DNA from 2 places in the Microbacterium tumbae genome. Region 1 is predicted to be linked to the other one. Evidence: predicted binding sites of a transcription regulator. Region 1 holds the regulator's gene; the other holds the start of a gene.

The links. The regulator HspR, encoded in region 1, represses chaperone genes until heat shock. The targets are predictions, from matches to a motif close to AAGTTGAGTCNNNNNGACTCAACTT.
Region 2: a site for HspR is predicted at 5,547-5,571, ahead of ACYVGQ_RS05950 (Hsp20/alpha crystallin family protein). Genes of this name have one in related genera too.

Annotation. Positions count from the first base shown of each region.
Region 1 is NZ_BAAGWV010000001.1:581,699-589,173, reverse strand. Features, by position in the region: gene ACYVGQ_RS02760 (DUF1684 domain-containing protein) at 1-195, opposite strand, end outside; gene dnaK (molecular chaperone DnaK) at 576-2,432, shown strand; gene ACYVGQ_RS02750 (nucleotide exchange factor GrpE) at 2,435-3,085, shown strand; gene ACYVGQ_RS02745 (DnaJ C-terminal domain-containing protein) at 3,093-4,073, shown strand; gene ACYVGQ_RS02740 (heat shock protein transcriptional repressor HspR) at 4,259-4,696, shown strand; gene ACYVGQ_RS02735 (flavin monoamine oxidase family protein) at 4,832-6,181, shown strand; gene ACYVGQ_RS02730 (Pr6Pr family membrane protein) at 6,138-6,791, opposite strand; gene ACYVGQ_RS02725 (GntR family transcriptional regulator) at 7,078-7,475, shown strand, end outside.
Region 2 is NZ_BAAGWV010000001.1:1,282,988-1,290,462, reverse strand. Features, by position in the region: gene ACYVGQ_RS05980 (ABC1 kinase family protein) at 1-1,445, opposite strand, end outside; gene ACYVGQ_RS05975 (PadR family transcriptional regulator) at 1,529-2,092, opposite strand; gene map (type I methionyl aminopeptidase) at 2,145-2,936, opposite strand; gene ACYVGQ_RS05965 (helix-turn-helix domain-containing protein) at 3,001-3,282, shown strand; gene ACYVGQ_RS05960 (ArsR/SmtB family transcription factor) at 3,329-3,640, opposite strand; gene ACYVGQ_RS05955 (MFS transporter) at 3,723-4,955, shown strand; gene ACYVGQ_RS05950 (Hsp20/alpha crystallin family protein) at 5,061-5,498, opposite strand; gene ACYVGQ_RS05945 (substrate-binding domain-containing protein) at 5,668-5,928, opposite strand; gene ACYVGQ_RS05940 (NaeI family type II restriction endonuclease) at 6,313-7,248, opposite strand; gene ACYVGQ_RS05935 (DNA cytosine methyltransferase) at 7,254-7,475, opposite strand, start outside.

The sequences.
Region 1 (7,475 bases):
GGCGCCGGTGGCGATGTCGGTGCGCTCGATCGGCGTCACGGCGACGCCCGCCGCAGCCTTCGCCTGCTCCGCGTCGACGTCCGGGCGCTCCCGGCCGGTCCAGCGGGTCTCGACGAGGGCGAGGTTGCCGGTGGGCGCGGTGACGGAGGTGCGGCGCGCGGCGCGCCAGGCGGCGTGGTCTTCGGATGCAGGCATGACTGCTCAATCGTAGGAGGGGTGGGGATGACGCGGAAACCGGGCGTCACGCGGTGCAACACCTCTCCGCCTGGGCGAATTCCTTCGCGCGTCGTCTCAGTCGTCTGCGGGATGCCTGGTGCGGCGGGTGTCCCCTGTGGCCGCCTCGGGGCGCGAGGGGTGCCCCCTGTGGCCGCCTCGGGGCGCGGGAGGCGGCCACAGGAGACACCTCCCGCACGCGTAGAAGGAGGGAGTGGAGGAGGGCGGGGATAGAGGGGGAAAGTTGAGCGAACTTGTGTCAAGTTTGTTTTGACAGCGGAGCGCGGGGGGAGTATAGTTGAGCCATCGCGGCTCAGGTTTGCTGACCGTATCCAGGCTTCGCAAGGAACAAGGAGAAACACATGGCACGTGCTGTTGGAATCGACCTCGGTACGACGAACTCCGTCGTCAGCGTCCTCGAGGGTGGCGAGCCGAAGGTCATCGCCAACGCCGAGGGCTTCCGCACCACCCCCTCGGTGGTCGCGTTCACGAAGGACGGCGAGGTGCTCGTCGGCGAGACCGCCAAGCGCCAGGCCGTCACGAACGTCGACCGCACCGTGGCATCCGTCAAGCGCCACATCGGCACCGGCTGGACGTTCGACGTCGACGGGAAGAAGTGGACGCCGCAGGAGATCTCCGCGCGCATCCTCCAGAAGCTCAAGCGCGATGCCGAGTCGTACCTGGGAGACACGGTCACGGATGCCGTCATCACCGTGCCCGCGTACTTCAACGACGCCGAGCGCCAGGCCACCAAGGAGGCCGGTGAGATCGCGGGCCTGAACGTCCTGCGCATCATCAACGAGCCCACCGCCGCGGCCCTCGCCTACGGTCTCGACAAGGGCAAGGAGGACGAGCTCATCCTCGTCTTCGACCTCGGCGGCGGAACGTTCGACGTCTCCCTCCTCGAGGTGGGCAAGGACGACGACTTCTCCACCATCCAGGTGCGCGCGACCGCCGGCGACAACCGCCTCGGCGGCGACGACTGGGACCAGCGCCTCGTCGACCACCTGATCGCGCAGTTCAAGGCGACCAGCGGCGTCGATGTCTCCGGCGACAAGATCGCCCTGCAGCGCCTCAAGGAGGCCGCCGAGCAGGCGAAGAAGGAGCTGTCCTCCTCGACGTCGACGAGCGTCAACCTGCCGTACCTGTCGCTGACGGAGTCCGGTCCGGTGTCGCTGTCCGAGACGATCACCCGCGCGAAGTTCGAGGACCTCACCAAGGACCTCCTCGACCGCACGAAGAAGCCCTTCGACGACGTCATCCGTGAGGCCGGCGTCAAGGTCGCCGACATCGACCACATCGTGCTCGTCGGCGGATCGACCCGTATGCCGGCGGTCGCCGAGCTCGTCAAGCGCGAGACCGGCAAGGACGCCAACAAGGGCGTGAACCCGGATGAGGTCGTCGCCGTCGGCGCTGCCCTCCAGGCCGGCGTCCTCAAGGGCGAGCGCAAGGACGTCCTCCTCATCGACGTGACCCCGCTGTCACTGGGCATCGAGACCAAGGGCGGCCGGATGACCAAGCTCATCGACCGCAACACCGCGATCCCGACCAAGCGCAGCGAGACCTTCACCACGGCCGATGACAACCAGCCGTCCGTCGCGATCCAGGTCTTCCAGGGCGAGCGCGAGTTCACCCGCGACAACAAGCCGCTGGGCACCTTCGAGCTCACCGGCATCGCGCCCGCGCCGCGGGGCATCCCGCAGATCGAGGTCACCTTCGACATCGACGCGAACGGCATCGTGCACGTGTCCGCCAAGGACAAGGGCACCGGCAAGGAGCAGTCGATGACGATCACGGGCGGCTCCTCGCTGTCCAAGGACGACATCGAGCGCATGGTGCGCGAGGCAGAGGAGAACGCCGCCGAGGACAAGCGCCGTGCCGAGGCGCTCGAGCAGCGCAACCAGGCCGAGACCCTGTCGTACTCGATCGAGAAGCTCATCAAGGAGAACGAGGACAAGCTCCCCGCCGACGTGAAGGACTCGGTCCAGGCCGATGTCGACGCTCTGAAGACGGCGCTCGCCGGCGAGGACGACGACGCGGTCAAGGCGGCGTTCGACAAGCTGAACGAGTCGCAGGGCAAGCTCGGCGAGGCGATCTACGCGCAGTCGCAGGCTGACGCCGCGGCCGGTGAGCAGGCGCAGGATGCCCCGGCGGACGCCTCCTCCGAGGAGGACGTCGTCGACGCCGAGGTCATCGACGAGGATGAAGAGAAGAAGTAACCATGACGGACAAGAACTTCGACGACGTTCCTGACGAGGGTCAGGGAGCAGCCGGAGTTCCGGAGGGGTCGGATGCTCAGGCATCCGGCCCTCAGCCGGATTCCGGGACGGATGCCAACCCCGACTCCGCCGAGGCCGCAGCGGCCGAGGGCGGGGACGACGACCTCACGGTCGACGACATCCTGAACGCGACCCAGACCGAGGACGCGGCGAACTCCGATGCGGCGATCGCCGACGCGGAGTCCGCACTGCTGAACGACCTCAAGCGCCTGCAGGCCGAGTACGCCAACTACCGTCGTCGCACGGAGGAGCAGCGTCACATCGAGATCGCGCGCGCCAAGGGCGAGGCGGCCAAGGGCCTCATCCCCGTGCTGGACGACCTCGACCGTGCGGCCCAGCACGGCGATCTCGTGGAGGGCACGCCCTTCGCCGTGATCGCCGAGAAGGTGCGCTCTGTCGTCGAGAGGCTGGGCGTCGTCTCGTACGGGCGGGCCGGCGAGGAGTTCGACCCGCAGAAGCACGAGGCGATCTTCCAGCAGCCGACCCCCGGCGCCTCGAGCACCACGATCCTGGAGGTCGTCGAGGTGGGCTACCGCCTGGACGACATCGAACTGCGCCCCGCGAAGGTCGTCGTCGCCGTCCCGGCGGAATAGGAGACCGATGGCAAGCCAGGACTGGTTCGACAAGGACTTCTACAAGACGCTGGGCGTCTCCAAGGACGTCAGCGATGCGGATCTGAAGAAGACGTATCGCAAGCTCGCGCGCACCTATCACCCGGACTCCAATCAGGGGGATGCCGCCGCCGAGGCGAGGTTCAAGGAGATCAGCGAGGCGTACGCCGTGCTCTCCGACGCCGAGCAGCGCAAGGAGTACGACGAGATCAGGGCCATGGGCTCCGGGGCGCGCTTCACCGCCGGCGGCGGGGGAGCGGGCGGCTTCGAGGACGTCTTCAGCCGGTTCGGGCAGCGCGGTCAGTCGACCGCGGACTTCGAGGACATCTTCGCGATGTTCAACCAGGGGCAGGGCGGATCGTTCGGCTCCGGCCGGTTCGGTCAGACGAGCGGCGGGTTCCGCGGCTTCGGCGGACCCCAGCGCGGCGCGGACGTCACCGCCCGTACGACGATCGACTTCACCACCGCGGTGCAGGGTGAGACCATCACCCTGCAGGGCGAGGACGGCAAGCCGTTCAAGGTGAAGATCCCGGCCGGTGTCGCGGACGGGCAGAAGATCCGCCTGCGCGGCCGCGGCCGTCCGTCGCCGGACGGCGGGGAGAGCGGCGACATCGTCGTGAGCATCACCGTGCGTCCGCATCCGGTGTTCACCCGTGACGGGCTGAACCTGCGGGTCACCGTGCCGGTGACGTTCACGGAGGCTGCGCTCGGCGCGACGATCGAGGTGCCGACGCTCGGTGGCGACGTCGTGAAGCTGCGCGTGGCGCCTGGCACGCCCTCCGGCCGCGTGCTGCGTGTCAAGGGACGAGGCGTCGCGAGCTCGAAGGGGACCGGCGATCTGCTCGCCGAGCTCCAGGTGGCCGTGCCCTCGCACCTCGACGACGCCGCCCGCGAGGCTCTGCTGGCGTTCCAGGCTGCGGAGCCCAAGGAGAATCCGCGCGCGGATCTCATCGCGAAGGCGCGTGGCTGATGAGCGTTTCGACTCGGTCGCTCCGCGTCCTCGCTCAACGAGCGGTCGGGAGGCGCGCCTTGGTCGAGTCGTGGGCGCGCATCCTGTCCCGCTCGTTGAGCGAGTCGTGGGTGCGCATCCTGTCCCGCTCGTTGAGCGAGCCGCAGGCGAGTCGAAACGCATGACGGCATGAAGGGCGGAGAGACATGACCCCGGACGACGAGGACGCCCCGGTCTTCGCGATCGCGGTCGCCGCCGAGCTCGCGGGGATGCACCCGCAGACCCTGCGGCAGTACGACCGGATCGGTCTCGTCGTGCCCGGCCGCACCCGCGGGGGGTCACGGCGCTACTCGGCGCGCGACGTGGAGCAGCTGCGGGAGGTGGCGCGTCTCTCCGGGGAGGGCATGAGCCTTCCGGCGATCGCGCGCCTGCTCGACCTCGAGGACGAGGTGCGGATGCTGCGCCGTCGCATCCTCGACCTGGAGGGCGCGCTCCGTGCCGAGCGGCAGAGCCGCCCAGGCGTTCGGGTGTTCGCCGCCGGAACGACGGGCTCGATCGTCACGGTCCCGGCCGGCCGCCGGATCCGCCGGTCCACAGAGGTCGTGCTCTGGCAGCCGATGCGGCACGACGAGCAGCCCGACTGATCCCGTCGGGCCGGCGAGTCCCGATCGGCCGAGTCTGTCCCGATCAGCGAAGCGGTCAGCGGGAATCCGCCCGCATATCGGGACAAGCGCCGCGGAACGGGACGCCTGAGGCCGGGGGCGGTAAGGTTCGTCACGATGGAGATCACGCGCCGCACTCTGCTGATCGGCGCCGGGGCGGGCGCCCTCGGCATCCTGCTCGCGTCCTGCACGCCGGAGCCGCAGCCGTCGCCCACGTCGTCCCGCTCGCCGTCGCCGCGTCCCACCGGCCCTGTCCCCGCGCCGGTCTCCGCCGTCCGCAGCGCCTGGGCGAGCGATCCGTTCTCCTACGGATCCGTCAGCTTCACGAGGATCGGCGTCCCGCAGAGCACGCGTGAGACCCTGGCGGAGCCGGTCGGCTCCCGGCTCTTCCTCGCCGGCGAGGCCACGGATGTCGACGCTCCCGGCACGATGCGCGGTGCGATCCGATCGGGCGAGGACGTCGCCGCCCGGGTGCGCCTCGAGATGTCCGAGGGGGAGCGGATCGCCGTGGTCGGCGCAGGGCTGGCCGGTGCCGTCGCTGCCGCGGCCCTCGTGGATGCCGGCGCCGACGTCACCGTCTTCGAGGCGCGTGATCGGATCGGCGGACGGGTCCACTCCCGGATGGACGACGACTGGCCCGTGCCCATCCAGCTGGGCGGCTGGCTGACCGGGACGGATGGCGAGGCGGATCTCCCCGACGCCGTCGATCTGGGGCCTGCGCTGTGGCGTTCGGCGGATGCCGAAGAGGCCCCCGTCGCCAACGCGCCTCTCGAGACGGCGATCGCTGCGGCGCAGGCGCTGCCCACCGATGTCTCGCTCGCCGAGGCGCTCGCGGATTCCGGTGCGGACGTCGACGACCCGTCGCTCGTCGCGCTGCTGGCCTACCTCGCGGCGACCTCCGGCGCCGATGCCGAACTGCTCTCGGCCTGGTATCCGCCTGCGCTGCCCGTTTCGGCGCCCCGTGGCGTCGTGGGCGACCTCGGCGCCTTCGTGCAGGAGATCCTCGGCGAGGTGCAGGTGACCCTGTCCTCGCCCGTGACGCGGGTCGCATACGACGACGCGGGGGTGAGCCTGCGACTGGGGACGGGTGAGTCGGCGTCCTTCGACCGCGTCGTGCTCACCGTCCCCCTCGGCGTCCTCCAGCAGAACGCCATCGAGTTCTCCCCCGCACTGCCGTTCCCGCAGCGCGGCGCGATCTCCGCCCTCGGGATGGGGCATGTCGAGACGATCTGGCTGCGGTACGAGGAGCCGTTCTGGCAGACGGACGCCGCGCTCTGGCACGTCGTCGGAGGCGAGGCGCCCATCCGCAGCTGGGTCAACCTGCTCCCCGCCACCGGTGCGAACGTGCTGGTCGGCCTCATCGGGGCGGATGCCGCGGAGGACTTCGCGGCGCTCGACGATGAGGCGGCGCTGGCTCTCGCGCTCAGCTCCCTCGAGGTGTTCCTGCCTTCCGCCGCGACGGGCTGATCCGGCTGATCACCGCGAGCACGGCTGCGACGAGCGCGAAGATCGCCAGCGCCGCGCCGCTCGTCACCAGGAACTCGCCGATCCCGCTCACCTGCCGGGGGTCGAGGAAGTAGTACGGGTACCAGCCGATCAGCGGTCCGCGCCACATCGTCACACCGCCCCAGACGAGGGGGAAGGCCAGGGATGCCGGGACGATCCACCAGGGCACCGCGCGATGCCCCGGCGTGAGCGTCCAGGCGATCGCCGTGAAGGCGGGCAGCCAGAAGTGCAGCACCTGATCAGACCACGGCACGTCCACGCGGATGCCGCGGAGCCCCGCCTGCCACACGATGAGGGCGAAGGCGAGCCCCGCCGTCGTCGTCCAGGTCAGGACGAGCGCGAGGGCGACGCTGAACCAGCGGGGATCGGCCGCCCGCCGGAAGGCCAGGACCGTCCCGATCAGGAGCAGCACGACGAGGGCGCAGTTGGACTCGACGGTCAGGTATGCGAAGAAGTTCTCCCCGGCGATGGTCTGCGAGCTCAGCCCCCAGAGCAGGCGATGGACGAGCGCGGACAGGCACACGGCGGCGGTGGCGAGGCGAAGCAGACCGAAGGTCGTCCGTGCCGTCACCGTTCCGTCGACTCCCCTCCTGCGGGCCGCATCCCACCCGGCGAGTCTACGGAAGTGCCCTGAGTTCGGGCGTGCGCTGTGTCGGTCGTGATCCAGGGCATCAGCGGGCCGACGGCGATCGTCGGAATCCGCAGGCTGAACGAGACGATCAGCACGGTGAGGATGGTGAGCGGGATAGACGGAGGGAGGGCTGCGCTGAGATTCATCCTTGACATCGATTTCATCCTAGGTCCATACTCGGTTTTGGTTAACCGTTTACGGACAACGGTGAACGGCGGAGGTCAATGTGGACAAGCTCGGACTCGCGGGAAACGTGCTCGCCGCGCAACAGCACGGGTTGGGCGACCAAGTGGTCGCACAGCTGCGTGTGCTGATCATCACCGGGAAGATTCCCGCGGGGGCGCATCTGGTGGAATCGCAGCTCTCGGCGAATTTCCAAGTGAGCCGGGGGCCTATCCGCGATGCGCTCGCGCAGCTCGAGGCCGAGGGGCTCGTCGAGAGCCGTCGGCGCGGCGTGTTCGTGCGCGGATTGACCACGCGTGACATCGAAGAGCTCTACGCCGTGCGCGAGGCCGTCGAGCTGATGGCGCTGCGCGTCGCCGCGACCGCTCCGGAGTCGGCATGGGACCTCGCTCGCGACCCGCTTGTCCGGATGCATGCTGCTGCAGAGTCCGGAGACCATCT
Region 2 (7,475 bases), 700 kb from region 1:
CAGGTCGTGGTGACGGTCGACAGCGCCTGCGCGGCGACGTCCTGCACGAGGTTGCCCGATTCGTCGCGGATCAGCCGGGCGGCGTAGGGCTCAGCGGCATCCCAGACGTTGAACGCGGGATCGAGGCCGCTGCACATCCCCGAGGTCAGGGAGACGGCGCGGATGAGCAGCAGCATCTTCTCGGGCAGCTGCACGGGAAGCGAGCGGACCATGTCGCCGAACTCGTCGGCGAAGTCGCGGAACTCGCGCGGATCGACCTGGGCGAGCTCCGCGAAGCCCATCCCGCCGAAGCGCGAGAACAGCGCCGCGAGCGCCCTCTCCAACTGGGCGGTGTCGGCGGAGGGCAGCAGCACGCCGATCTGCTGCGCCGCGGCGACGAGCCCCTTGCCGTCCCGACCGGTGACGGCGATGAGCAGGGTCCGGAGCCCCGCGCGCAGATTCGACGGCACCTCGGTCATCATCCCGAAGTCGATGAACGTGATCCGCCAGCCCGCGGCGGCGGCGGATGCTTCGGCGGCCGGTGTCACGAACATGTTCCCCGGATGCGGATCGGCATGCACGAACCCGTGCGTGAACACCTGGTCGAACATCACCTCCGCGAAGACGCGGGCGACCTCCGAGGGGTCGATCCCCGCGGCGCGCAGAGCCTCCGTGTCGTTGATCTTGATCGCCGTGACATCGCTGAGGGTGAGCACCCTGCGGGTCGTCCGCTCCCAGACGATCTGCGGGGCGCCGACGCGCGGATCGCCGGCGAAGTCCTCCGCGAACCGCTCGGCGCTGGCGGCCTCGTGCAGATAGTCGATCTCCTCGAGGCTGGTCTGCGCGAACTCCTCCACGAGCGCGGGCGCATCGACGCGATCGGAGACCACGCGTACGCGGCGCAGCCACCCGCTGACACGGCGGAGCGCGGCGAGATCGGTCGCGATGACGGCGTCGATGCCCGGCCGCTGCACCTTCACGACGACGCTGCCCAGGCCGGTGTCCGCGGCATCCTGCGCGGAGAGCCGGGCGAGATGCGCCTGCCCGAGGGATGCCGCCGCGAGCGGCGTCTCGTCGAACCAGGCGTAGGCGCGATCGAGCGGCACGCCCAGCTCGGCCTCGGCGAGCGCCCTGATGTCGGCGTACGGGACGGCGGGCACCTCGTCCTGCAGGCCGGCGAGTTCGGCGGTGATCTCGGGCGGGAGGACGTCCAGGCGAGAGGACATGAACTGACCGACCTTGATCATGAGTCCGCCGAGACCGATCGCGAGATCGTGGAAGCGGCGGGCGAAGCGCCGCATCCTGGCGGCGCGCGTGCGCTCGGCCAGAGAGGAGAGCCCGAGGCGCGGCAGCACCAGCTCGAACCACCAGATCTTCAGGAGCTCGCGTGCGGCGAACCCGACGATGCGCCGGTACCGTGGGCCCCTGGCGGGCGCGGCCGATCGGGCTCGCTCCGACATGTCCATGCGCCCAGGCGATCCGGGCGACGCCGCCGAGACGGGGAGCGCACCGTTCTCCGCGCGGTCGTCCGACCCCATGCGCGCTCCGTTCAGTTGCCGGCGAGGATCGCGTACAGCTTACGTCTGGCCTCGTCGAGCACGTCGACGGCGGCCTGCACCTGCTCCGGCGATCCGGTCCGCCCGACCTGGGCGACCACTCCGGCCAGCTCGGCTCCCGCCTTGGGCAGGGCAGTGAGCTGGGATGCCCTCCCTGCGAAGCTCTCCCACGGGGCCGGCTTCTCGGACGCGGCATCCGCCTCGGCGACGCCCGCCTCGGTGAGGGAGTACGTCTTGCGGCCGTTCTGCTCCTCGGCGACGAGGAGACCCTCATCCGCGAGGAGCTGGAGGGTGGGGTAGACCGAGCCGGCACTGGGCTTCCACGCCCCGCCCGACCGCTCGGAGATCTCGCTGATGATCTGATAGCCGTGCATGGGCTGCTCGGCGAGGAGCGAGAGCACCGCGGTGCGGACGTCGCCGCGCGCCATGCGCGTGGGACCGCCGGTGCGCTGCTCGAAGCCCTGGCGGAGCTGCTCGAAGGCGTCGAAGAGGGCGCCGGCCGGGCCGTTCGCACCGAATCCCGCACCGAGCCCCGCAGAGGGGAAGGAACCGTTCATGTTGACCTCCGTATGGTGAGCGATAGTCGACGATATGTCGTTTAGCTGGAGATCAGCCGTCAATCCGGACCCGACGACGGGGGATGGTCAGGATCTCGGCGCCGTCCTCGGTGATGGCGATCGTGTGCTCGGCGTGCGCGGCGCGGCATCCGGTCGCGCTGCGCAGCGTCCACCCGTCGGGATCGGTGACCAGTCGGTCCGTGTCCGCCATGACCCAGGGCTCCAGGGCGAGCAGGAGACCGGGACGCAGCCGGTAGCCGCGGCCGGGCCTGCCGTCGTTCGCGACGTGCGGGTCCTGATGCATGGTCGCCCCGATCCCATGCCCGCCGAACTCCAGGCTGATCGGATATCCGGCAGTGCGGAGCACGTCGCCGATCGCATGCGATATGTCGCCGACGCGCGCACCGGGACCCGCCGCTGCGATCCCCGCGTCCAGAGCCCGTTCGGTCGCCTCGATCATCGCGATGCTCTCCTGCGGGCGCGTCTCGCCGACGACGAAGCTGATCGCGGCGTCGGCGGCGATCCCGTTCAGCGACACGGCGAGGTCGAGCGTCAGCAGATCGCCGTCGGCCAGGAGGTAGTCGCGGGGCATGCCGTGCAGCACGGCATCGTTGACGGCGGTGCAGATCCAGTGGCCGAAGGGGCCGCGTCCGAAGGACGGCGCATAGTCGACGTAGCACGACTCGGCGCCGGCGTCCAGGATCATCCGCCGCGTCCAGCGATCGATGTCGAGGAGGTTCACGCCGACGGCGCTGCGCTCCTTCATGGCCTGCAGGATGTCGGCGACGAGCGCGCCGGCGTCCCGTGCTCGGGCGAGTTCGTCGCGGGTGAGGATCTCGATCATGGGCGCTCTCCGGATTCCGATAACTATCCCGGTAATACTATCCCGGTAATAGAATGGGCTCATGATGGTCCGGATGCCGCTGAGCGCCGCCGAGGTGGAGCGAGGGGTGCGCCTGGGCGGCGTGCTCCGCCGCGCCAGAGGCGAGCGCTCAATGCTCGCCGTCGCGCTCGACGCCGGGATCTCCCCCGAGACGCTCCGCAAGATCGAGTCGGGTCGCGTCGCGACGCCGGCGTTCTCGACGATCGCCGCCATCACCGACGTGCTCGGCCTCTCCCTCGACGCGATCTGGGCCGAGATCGGCGCGGATTCCGAAACCGGGCCGCGCGCAGGCCGCCTGGCGTCGTAGCCCGGGCCGACCGCGCATCGGACGGCGCGCCGTCGGAGACGTTCGGTCAGGCCTGGAGCACCGAATCGAGAAGTCCGGGGAAGCGGGCATCCAGATCCTCCCGGCGCAGCGTGAGCATGCGCCGACGACCGTTCGGCTCGTTGCGGATGACGCCCGCCTCGCGGAGCACCTTCATGAAATGAGACTTCGTCGACTTCGGCAGGTTCGGATCGGTGGCGTGACAGGCGGCCATGTCGAGCGGACCGTCGACGAGCTGACGCGCGATCGCGAGCCGCTCCGGATCGCTGAGCGCGAAGAGCACGTCCGTGAGCTGGATCTCGGAGCGCTCCGGATGCGGGAGATCGACGACGCCTGGCATGGTTCGAGAATAGTTGAACAATCGCGGGAAGACGAGTACGCTCCGATAGTTCGAATATTCTCGAACCGAGAAGGAGCCGCCCATGACCACCACCCAGCCGATCCGCACCCCGGCAGCGGTGGCGTCTCCCTCGGGCCTCGAGCCCCCGGCCCGCCGCCGATTCGGCTTCGCGCTTGCCGTGGTCGCGCAGATCGTCATGATGGTGGGAGCGAGCGCGCCGTCGCCCTTCTATCCCGTGCTCGCGCAGGACATCGGCTTCGACGCGATCGTGATCAGCGGGGTGTTCGCGGTCTACGCGATCGCGCTGCTGCTGACCCTGCTCACCGCCGGCTCCCTCTCGGACCACGTCGGCAGGCGTCCGGTCGCGATCGCCGGATTCGTGCTGCTCGCAGCGAGCATGCTGCTCTTCTGGCATGCGGATGCGGTCGGCACCCTGTTCCTCGCCCGCATCCTGCAGGGCGTCGCGAGCGGACTGCTCATCTCGGCGCTGTCGGCCACCGTGCTCGACTTCGCGCCCACCGGACGCCAGAGCACGGCCGCCCTGTGGAACGCACTGAGCCCCGGGATCGGGCTCGCACTGGGCGCGCTCGTGTCCGGCATCGTGCTCGATGCCGCCCGGGATGCGCTGCTCGACGTGTTCGCGCCGTTGACGGCGGCGTATGTCGTGCTCGCCCTGCTGTTCCTGCTCGTGCCGGAGACCGCCCCGCGCAGAGCGGGCGCGTGGGGATCGCTGAGCTTCCGGCTGTCGATCCCCGTGGGGATCCGCTCCGATTTCTGGCGTGCCGCGCCGGCGGTGATCGCCGGCTGGGCGACCGGCGGGCTCTTCCTGTCCCTGGGCGCGAACATCGTGCGCGGCGAGCTCGGCGGGACCGATCACCTCTGGCAGGGATTCGCCGTCGCGGTTCTCGCCGGGACCGGCGCGATCACGGCCTTCGCGATGCGCCGGCGATCGCCGCGCACGAGCGTGGTCTTCGGCACGGCGGCCTTGGCCGTGGGGACGACGCTATCGCTGCTCGCTCTCGCGATCGGATCGCTGCCGTTCTATCTCACGGCGACGGCGGTGACGGGCATGGGCTTCGGCACGGTGTTCTCCGGCGTGGTGGCGTCGCTCGCGCCGAGGATCCCCGCGACCGAGCGCGCGGACGCGTTCGCCGCGATCTACCTGCTCGCCTACCTCGCCTTCGGGGTGCCGACCGTGCTGGCGGGCGTGCTCGTCGGCGTCGCCGGGCTGGGAGCGGTGTGCGTCGGCTACGGCATCGTGGTGATCCTGCTGGCGCTGGTGGCGCTGGTGCTGCGCGTGCGCCGGGCGGACTGAGCGCGGTCGGCGCGCACCGGGGATTCCTGTCGATGGACACGAGCGGGCCCCGGGGAGTCCGTGAGGATTCCCCGGGGCCCGCTCACCCCGATCACGACACGGTGATCAGACGGTCTCGCCGACCTCCAGCGCCGGGGCCTGATCGAGATCGGTCGCGATCTCGATCTTGCGCGGCTTGGCCTGCTCGCTCACCGGGATCATCACGCTGAGCACGCCGTTGCGGTAGCTCGCGGAGATCTGCTCGGTGTCGATGCCCTGGCCGAGGCTGAGCTGGCGCAGGAAGCTGCCGGCGGCGCGCTCGCGGGTGATCCACTTCACGCCCTCGCCCGCGGAGAGCGTCCTCTCGGCGCGGATCGTCAGCAGCTGACCGTCCACGTCGATGTCGACCGAGCCGGGATCGATGCCGGGCAGATCTGCGGCGAGGACGTAGTGGTCGCCCTCGCGGTAGAGGTCCATCGGCATCTGCCGGGGTCCGCGTCGGCCTCCGTCGAAGAAGCTGTTCGCGAGTCGCTCCATCTCACGGAGCGGATCATAGGTTGCCATCTCGTCTCCTTTCGCGGGGATCGGAATCGCGTCCGATCCGGGTCTTGATAGTTGAGCCCTATCGACTCAACTACAGATAGATTAGCACTCTCATTACGAGAGTGCTAATGCTTTTCCCGCGAGGATCCCGGCATTCCCACACCTCGATGCGGTCAGGCGGTCTATCCGGTCAGGCGGGTCGGGTGCTCTCGCGGACGAGGAGCCGGTGCGGCGCGACGACCTCCGTCGCGGGGAGGTCCGGATCGTCGATCCGCGCGATGATCCGCCGGACCGCCTCGCGGGCGATGAAGGGGGTGTCCAGCGAGATCGTGCTGAGCGAGGGACGGGCGAATCTGCCCTCCTCGACGTCGTCGATGCCGATCACCGCGACGTCCTCCGGCACCTGCAGCCCCGCGTCGAAGACGGCGCGCATCGCGCCGATCGCCGCCACCCTCCCGCCTTACGGGCTTGCGGTCGCATCCCGTCGACGAGACGAACAGGTTCAAGGACATCGAGATCATCCTTCCGGTACTGGACGTGGGCCCGACGGATCGGACCCGTCACCCGTCAGAGCCGCTTGTGCGCGGCAGCACCTGCGTCGTCGCCCAACGCGGTTCCCCTGACGCCCGGAACACCCTCACGATCGGAGCATCCGACGTCGATAGCGATACTGCACCTAGCGCTCACACGACCGCAATCCGACTTCGCAGCAACCTTTCCCATCGAAAAGGGATACCCGGGAAGAACCGGTCCAGCACATCCGAGCGTGAGCAAGTCGATAGGCTCTCCGCGCGCAACGACTTGTGCACCGTCCCCGCAGGATGTCGCGGCAAGATCATCGGGGCGGAGGAATGAGGATCCCCGACTCTGCAAAGAACTCGACAGGGACCGCTACCCAGGCTTCGTCCTTCAAGTCGTACCCGAAATGCGCCGCGATCTCGCGCTCGTCTGTCCAGGTGCCAACGAGCACGATGAGCCCGTGATCGTCCCGAAGCTCCTTCTTTGCCTCGCGAGCTCGCTTCATGGGATCCTTAAGCCCCGCCCCTACTATTGCGATGGATCCCCTCGGGATCACCACTGCGGGCTTCGCTCGAAAGAGAGCAACCAAGCGGCGCCGGAGCCCTCCGTTGCCGAAAACAAGCTCCAGCTCTGAAGACGACAGGTCGCGAAGGGGTTCAGGCGGTAGCGAAGTCTCGGCGACCACTGTCAGGGCATATCTACGAATCGCCTCAGCGCGAGGTGACCGCTTCAGATCTCGATTCCCCTTACCGCCCGTTAACCAAGCACGATGCGTGCGCATTAGCTTGACTTCAAACGTATGCTTGCGCGCATCGATCCTCACAAGCAACGTCACGGCGCATTGCCCCTCACGCGGGATCATCCATGTATTTCGGACAGTTCCTTTGATCTCGACGGCAACGCCCGAGATGTTCGTGTCCAGTGGCGGTTCCTTCTTGAGGCCCAACTGACTGATGATGTGATATTGCAATTTAGTGCCCACAGACGAACGCTCGTCTGAATCGACTGCTGGATCCATGAGATCAAAACGCCAAGTGCGAGCTCCATCGAGCACATACTTCACCGCTTCATCGACCGCCACGCGCAATAAGTTCTCAACGGGCATCGCACGAAGCCACGAATACACCGTCATCAGCTCTTGATCGTCGATCGGATCCAGGATCAGATGCGAAGGCGGCTGGCCTCCTTTGCGTTCGTCAGGCTGACAAACACCGCCGGGGTCCATCACCGAACGAGCAAGGTCATCGATCATGTGAGCTAGCTCACGCGGTTGCGGTGTCGTTCGAAGAAATCGTGCCTACGATGATCCGCCTGTCCAGTGAATCCCTTGAACTCCCCGAGCGAATATCGTTCAGTTCCCTCAACCTCAAGCTTGTGCAGCTCGAAGTCCCGCCCAATCGCCGCAAGCCGCTGCTGGACGGCAGCCATGGTGCCCTCGTTGTAGGCATCAACAAGCTCGTCGAGGCTCAACGGCCGCGT